3 regions of the Serratia sp. NPDC087055 genome follow, and region 2 is predicted to be linked to each of the others. Evidence: predicted binding sites of a transcription regulator. Region 2 holds the regulator's gene; each other region holds the start of a gene.
What was found. Region 2 encodes CRP, which controls carbon source genes, mostly activating them, when cyclic AMP is high. Its sites were predicted from a motif close to ATGTGANNNNNNTCACAT; they were not measured.
Positions count from the first base shown of each region.

Region 1: ACI2J2_RS00570 (YfcZ/YiiS family protein) is a predicted target of CRP. The motif match lies at 950-967, and genes of this name have one in related genera.
Region 3: aaeR (HTH-type transcriptional activator AaeR) is a predicted target of CRP. The motif match lies at 910-927, and genes of this name have one in related genera.

Region 1 covers NZ_JBJDOG010000001.1:114,813-117,014, forward strand. Annotated here, with positions in the region: gene fadL (long-chain fatty acid transporter FadL) at 1-696, opposite strand, end outside; gene ACI2J2_RS00570 (YfcZ/YiiS family protein) at 1,104-1,400, shown strand; gene fadI (acetyl-CoA C-acyltransferase FadI) at 1,595-2,202, shown strand, end outside.
Region 2 covers NZ_JBJDOG010000006.1:205,321-207,522, forward strand. Annotated here, with positions in the region: gene ACI2J2_RS21825 (YccS/YhfK family putative transporter) at 1-632, opposite strand, end outside; gene crp (cAMP-activated global transcriptional regulator CRP) at 687-1,319, opposite strand; gene ACI2J2_RS21835 (OsmC family protein) at 1,699-2,106, shown strand; gene ACI2J2_RS21840 (phosphoribulokinase) at 2,145-2,202, opposite strand, start outside.
Region 3 covers NZ_JBJDOG010000003.1:313,999-316,200, forward strand. Annotated here, with positions in the region: gene aaeA (p-hydroxybenzoic acid efflux pump subunit AaeA) at 1-300, opposite strand, end outside; gene aaeX (p-hydroxybenzoic acid efflux pump operon protein AaeX) at 308-511, opposite strand; gene aaeR (HTH-type transcriptional activator AaeR) at 945-1,856, shown strand; gene ACI2J2_RS17680 (hypothetical protein) at 1,819-2,196, opposite strand; gene ACI2J2_RS17685 (zinc ribbon domain-containing protein) at 2,193-2,202, opposite strand, start outside.

The sequences.
Region 1 (2,202 bases), on a different contig from region 2:
GGCGTTCCAGCCAAAGCCCCATTTGTCACCTTTCAGATGAGAAAGCTGGGTGTCTGCCGGGATGCCGCCAATCTGCTGTGCCTGCTGCGGCGTCAGTTGTCCACTCTGCATGCCTTGTGCTGCGATCAGTTTCGGCAGTTCGCCAGCATAACGCTCGAGTTTGGCTTTGGCATAAACGGCATCGAAGCCCAGGCCGAAGCTGAAGTGTTGATTGAGGCGATAAGCACCGCTCAGGTTCAGGTTCACGGTGGTCAGGTCGGTTTTACCGCCGTAAGCACCTGCGGTGTAACCGTCGTTAAATTCGGTAGCCAAGCCATAGTTGCTCGTTACCGAGCCGCCCACGGCAAATTGATCGTTAATCGGCTGAACGTAGTGCAGGTTTGGCACCCAGGCTGTTGGGGCAATGTTTTTTGCATCCAGGCTGGCACCAGAAGGTGACTTGCCTGAAATGTCTACGTCCGGATCGATAAACACCGCACCGATAGACAGCTCTGGGCGGGTATACATCATCAGGAGGGCCGGGTTGCGGCTGGCAGAAGCCGCTGTATCTGCCATGGCGCCTTCGCCAGAATACGCACGTCCTAAACCAGCTGCTGAGAACTCATTCAGCTGGAATCCGGCGGCAGACACGTTTGAAGAAATAATTGCCACTGCAGCTGCGAGAGCTGATTTAGTAAATAGGTTTTTCTGGCTCATGACCAAAACCTCATTTTATGTGTTTATTATTTAAACATGTTACATAAAGTAACAAGGAAGCGCGCGATTGTAGGGTCCGATCTCATTCAGACAAATCAGACCAGTGGCTGAATTATAGGTCCGACCTGTGAGAATGTTGCAACATTGTTTTTTAAATATTTCCAAATTGATATCAAAAGAGAGATCTGGCTAACAAAAAACCACCCCTACATAACAAAATTCTTACCATTCCTTAGCAGACAACGATTTTCGTTTGTGATTTCCATCACTTAAAACACCCATAAAAAGTAAGTGCTAGTGATCGGTTTCGCCGCAGAGTAAAATAAGCGCAGAATCTTGTATCTTTGCGCCATTCGCTAAATGGCAATTTGGACTCGCGTGATGGCGGTCCCTGAGGAGAATCAACCATGTCAAATTCGCTGAATAAATGTAGTGCCCAGGAAACGGCCGCCTGTTGCTGTGTCGATGTGGGTACCGTGATGGACAATACGGATTGCACCGCTTCCTACAGCCAGGTATTTGCTAATCAGCAGGATGCGGAGAAAATGCTGGCCGTGTTGACCGAAAAAGCCCGCAACGTGGAATCTGATCCTTGTGACATCAGCAGTAGCATTAAACCGGTTGACGGTGGCGTGGAACTGGCGGCGGATTTCACCTTTGCCTGCCAGGCTGAAACCCTGATTTTCCAGCTCGGCCTGCGTTAATCACTGCTGTAAAACGGTGTGGGGCAAACCCGCACCGCTGCCTTTCCCTTTATCCCTCTGTAGAAAGTTGCTCCTGCTCTCAGTTTTCACTTCTGACGGTTTGCCAAATGTAAACATTTGGTTAACAATGACCTCATCAGGTCAGACCTCTTTTTTTGGCCGTTGCGCTGACGTTATTTTCTTCAGGAGCGTTTATGAGTAAGGCACTGCCGTTGGTGACCCGTCACGGTGACCGTATTGCTATTGTAAATGGACTGCGTACCCCCTTTGCCAAGCAGGCAACCGCTTATCACGGTATTCCTGCGGTAGATTTGGGTAAAACGGCGGTGAGCGAACTGTTGGCCCGCAGCGGGATTGATCCGGCCCTGATCGAACAATTGGTGTTCGGCCAGGTCGTACAAATGCCAGAAGCGCCGAACATTGCGCGTGAAATCGTGTTGGGCACCGGCATGAGTGTGCATACCGATGCGTACAGCGTGTCGCGCGCGTGCGCCACCAGTTTCCAGGCGATTGCCAACGTAGCGGAAAGCATTATGGCGGGCAGTATCAGTATTGGTATTGCCGGCGGCGCTGATTCCTCTTCGGTATTGCCTATTGGCGTCAGCAAAGCGCTGGCGCGTACGCTGGTGGACGTCAACAAAGCACGCACCCTGTCACAGCGTCTCAAGTTGTTCAGCCGATTGAAATTCCGCGATCTGATGCCAGTACCGCCGGCAGTGGCTGAATACTCAACCGGCTTGCGCATGGGCGATACTGCCGAGCAAATGGCGAAAAGCCACGGTATCACCCGGGAAGAGCAGGA
Region 2 (2,202 bases):
TACAGCAGGGTGATCAGATCCATCACTTTTTGCTGGCGTATCAACAGTGGCGGTAATGCGGTCTGTGGATCGGTATGCTGGGTCAGCAGCGAATATTTGGCCTCAAAGTAGTCCGCCAGTTCCAAATAGAGCTGATTGAGCGATTCGCGCATCGGTTGTTCTTTCCACAGCGTGAACCAAAACCAGGTAAACAGCCCGTACCAGGCGGTACCCACGACGTATAGCAGCGGTGCGTGCCAAAGCGGAACTGTACCGGCCATACTGAGGGAGAAAATGGCGGCAACCAGCGAGGCGGGCAACAGGCGGGCATGTAACGGACTTATTTCACCGCTGACGCCGAGAAGCAGTGCCAGGCCAAGCATCAACACCGGCAACGGCAAGTGCCAAAGTAATGCTTGCTGTAATAGCAGGCTGCTGAGTGCAAATAGAGAGCCACCGACAATCAGACGTTTGAAGAAGCGTTTGTGAGGGGTGTCTAGCCCGGCAATATTGCAGCAGGCAGGAACCAGGGAAAATAATAGGCCGTATTGCAGTTGGCCGATCAACAGGCCGAGTAACACTGGCAGGCACAGCACCAGCGTTTGCCGCAGTGCATAGTTGACTTCCGGGTGGTAAATCAGTCTGCGCCACATGATGACTTGGGGCATAAAAAAACGGCGCGAATCATCGCGCCGTTTTTTCAGTGATTAACGCGTGCCGTAAACGACAATGGTTTTGCCGTGGGCGGAGATCAGGTTTTGATCTTCAAGCATTTTCAGAATACGGCCAACGGTTTCACGTGAACAACCGACGATTTGGCCAATTTCCTGACGAGTAATTTTAATCTGCATACCATCAGGATGGGTCATGGCATCAGGTTGTTTCGCCAGGTTCAGCAGTGTTTGCGCGATACGGCCTGTAACGTCCAGGAAGGCGAGGTTACCCACTTTCTCAGATGTTATCTGCAGACGGTTTGCCATCTGGGCTGACAGGCGCATCAGGATGTCCGGGTTGACCTGAATTAACTGGCGGAATTTCTTGTAGGAAATTTCAGCCACTTCGCAGGCGGTCTTCGCCCTAACCCAGGCGCTACGCTCCTGACCTTCTTCAAATAATCCAAGCTCGCCGATGAAATCCCCCTGGTTAAGGTAGGATAAAATCATCTCTTTACCTTCTTCATCCTTAATCAGCACCGCGACGGAGCCTTTGACGATGTAGTAAAGCGTTTCGGCTTTTTCACCTTGGTGAATCAGCGTACTTTTGGATGGATATTTGTGGATATGGCAATGAGACAGGAACCATTCGAGAGTAGGGTCTGTTTGCGGTTTGCCGAGAACCATTCGCTGTTATCCTCTGTTGTTATCGCTGCCTTGTGTCACAGGGGTCAGAGTTCCCTGTAAAACCTGTTGTCGCCGTTGTTTTAATGGTGGCTATCAGCAGATTTTGAGGCGTGTCATAAATATACGCTGTCGCTCTAGCATATTAACTTGCCGGGAGAGCTGCAAGCTACATTCTGTTAACATACCGGTAAAGGAGCCTTTCCCTGGGAGTTTCCCTGAAATCAGTGTCCCGGAAAGATTTATTGCGGCTCTGTTTGTAGCACAGAGTGAGGCGGGTGTCTTGTGTTGTCTCGCTTCAGCATGATTAGCATCAGGTTCCGTTGCCAGTTTCTATGCGAAAGCGTACCCTGATTTTAAGAAATTAACCGGAGTGACCAGTATGCAGGCAAGAGTTAAGTGGGTGGAAGGGTTAACGTTTCTGGGTGAATCCGCGTCTGGCCATCAGGTGTTGATGGACGGCAATGCGGGCGACAAAGCGCCCAGCCCGATGGAAATGGTGCTGATGTCGGTAGGGGGCTGTAGTGCTATCGACGTGGTGTCGATCCTGCAAAAAGGGCGTAATGATGTGCGTGATTGCGAGGTCAAGCTGACTTCTGAACGACGTGAAGAAGCACCGCGGCTGTTCACCCATATCAACCTGCACTTTATCGTGAGCGGTAAAGATCTGAGCGACAAAATCGTTGAGCGGGCGGTGAACCTTTCGGCGGAGAAATACTGCTCGGTGTCATTGATGCTGAGTAAGGCCGCCAGCGTGACTCACAGCTTTGAAATCCGCGACGTGGTCTAATGGCGAAAAGGCGCGGCCCATCGCCGCGCTCTATCCACTTATTCGATTTTTTTGCCTTCCAGCAGACGCTGCACCAAGGGTGCCATGATCAGCTCC
Region 3 (2,202 bases), on a different contig from region 2:
CAACGTCTGGTAATAGGCAACATCGGCGCTGGCTTGCGCCAATGCCTGCTGATAACGCGGCTGATCGATCACCAACAGCACCTGCCCTTTCTTCACCAGTTGGTTATCTACCAAAGGCACGTCGGTGAGCAGACCGCTGACATCTGGGGCTATCGCGACCACGTCAGCAGTAAACTTGGCGTCTCGCGTCCAGGGGGACTCGGTGTAGAACACCCACGCTTTGAAGATGGCGATTATCCCCAGCAGGACCAGGATCAGTGTGATCGCGATTCGGGCTATTTTTATTGAAAAATTTTTCACAGCGACCTCAAACGAAAAGACATGAAATCAGATAGAACAAACAGCAATACAGCGCGGTATTAAACAACGCTGGATGCCAGACAAAATCGTAAATCCCGGTGGGCTGCAGCAACCGGCGCAGCAAAAAAAACAGCGCCAGCGAAACCAGCAACTCAAAAAAGACCGGGGGAAACGACAGTCCGAAAATGACCATAACCGGAAGCAAACTCATCAATTTTTCCTTATTACTCACTGCACCGGGCATTAACCTTTATACCCGTCATCTTTCAAGTTGCAGCGTTGTTACCTGCACGCTATCACCCCAGTGACTTACTAAAGTAAGTGCCTGAGGATGAGCAAGTTGGGCGCCTGGCTGCAACTTGAAAGCTATAGGGTATATTCCCATTCACATTCTCTTTACATTTTAGCGTGCGCGCACCACAAATTCCGGCCCAGACAGGTCAGGAACCTGAAAAAAGAGTAAACTCTGGAACGTACATCCGCGATAGGAATTGCGAGGATACCTGAGGGTTCGGCCCCAATGACGCTGCCGATCACACTCACGCGTTGGTAAGGTCTTTCCACCCGACTACGTTATATTAGCTTGCTTACTATCAACTCATCAACAATCTGTGATCTAAATCACTTTTAAGCCAGAGTGAATAATGGAAAGACTAAAACGGATGTCAGTATTCGCCAAAGTGGTTGAATGCGGGTCGTTTACGGCGGCTGCACGTCAGCTTGATATGAGCGTTTCATCTATCAGCCAGACCGTCTCCAAACTGGAAAATGAGCTACAGGTTAAGCTGCTTAATCGCAGCACGCGCAGTATTGGCCTGACGGAAGCCGGAAAAATTTACTATCAGGGGTGTCGTCGCATGTTGCTGGAAGTCAGCGAAGTGCACGAACAGCTGTACGCCTTTAACAATACGCCGACCGGCACGCTACGAATTGGCAGCTCATCCACCATGGCGCAAAACGTGTTGGCTACCATGACCGCCGATATGCTGAAAGAGTATCCCGGTCTGACCGTGAACTTGGTGACCGGCATTCCGGCACCGGATTTGATCGCTGATGGATTGGACGTGGTGATTCGCACGGGTGCGCTGCAGGACTCTAGCTTGTTTTCCAAACGACTGGGTTCAATGCCAATGGTGGTGTGTGCCGCCAAAAGCTATCTCAGCCAGTACGGTACACCACAAAAACCGAGCGATATGGTCAATTTTTCCTGGTTGGAATACAGCGTGCGGCCGGATAGTGAATTCGAACTGATCGCACCGGAAGGCATCAGTACACGTATTGCACCGCAGGGGCGTTTCGTCACCAACGATTCACAGACCATGATCCGCTGGTTAAAAGCCGGGGCAGGCATTGCCTATGCACCGCTGATGTGGGTGATCGAAGAGATCAAACGCGGCGAGATCGAGATCCTTTTCAAAAGTTATCATTCGGATCCTCGCCCGGTGTACGCCGTGTACACCGAGAAAGATAAGCTGCCGCTCAAAGTACAGGTGTGCATCAACTACCTGACCGACTACTTTAAGCGCGTGGGTGAGGTCTATCAGGGTTATCGTTGAGCAGAACACGACGAGCCCAGGCACCCAGTACCAGTAATACCAGCATGCCCAGACCCCAGATTAACCAGACGGCATATCCCGCCCAGGTGAGCAGGCGCGGGAAAGAACCTGCCAACCCGCTCGCCAGCTGCTGCAACAAGGGCAACCCGGTATCCAACAGCGTCTGCGGTACCAGGCTGAGCAAACCGGTAAACGGTGGCGTTAACTGGGCCGCCCCGCTCTGCGCCAGCCCCGTCAGTGCAGGCAGCCAGCCCAAGATACCGGAAGCCCCCCACGCCAACAGCGTCCATAACGCCATGGCAACCAACAGCACTATGGCACTCCCTCCGCGTTTCGTCATGGCTGC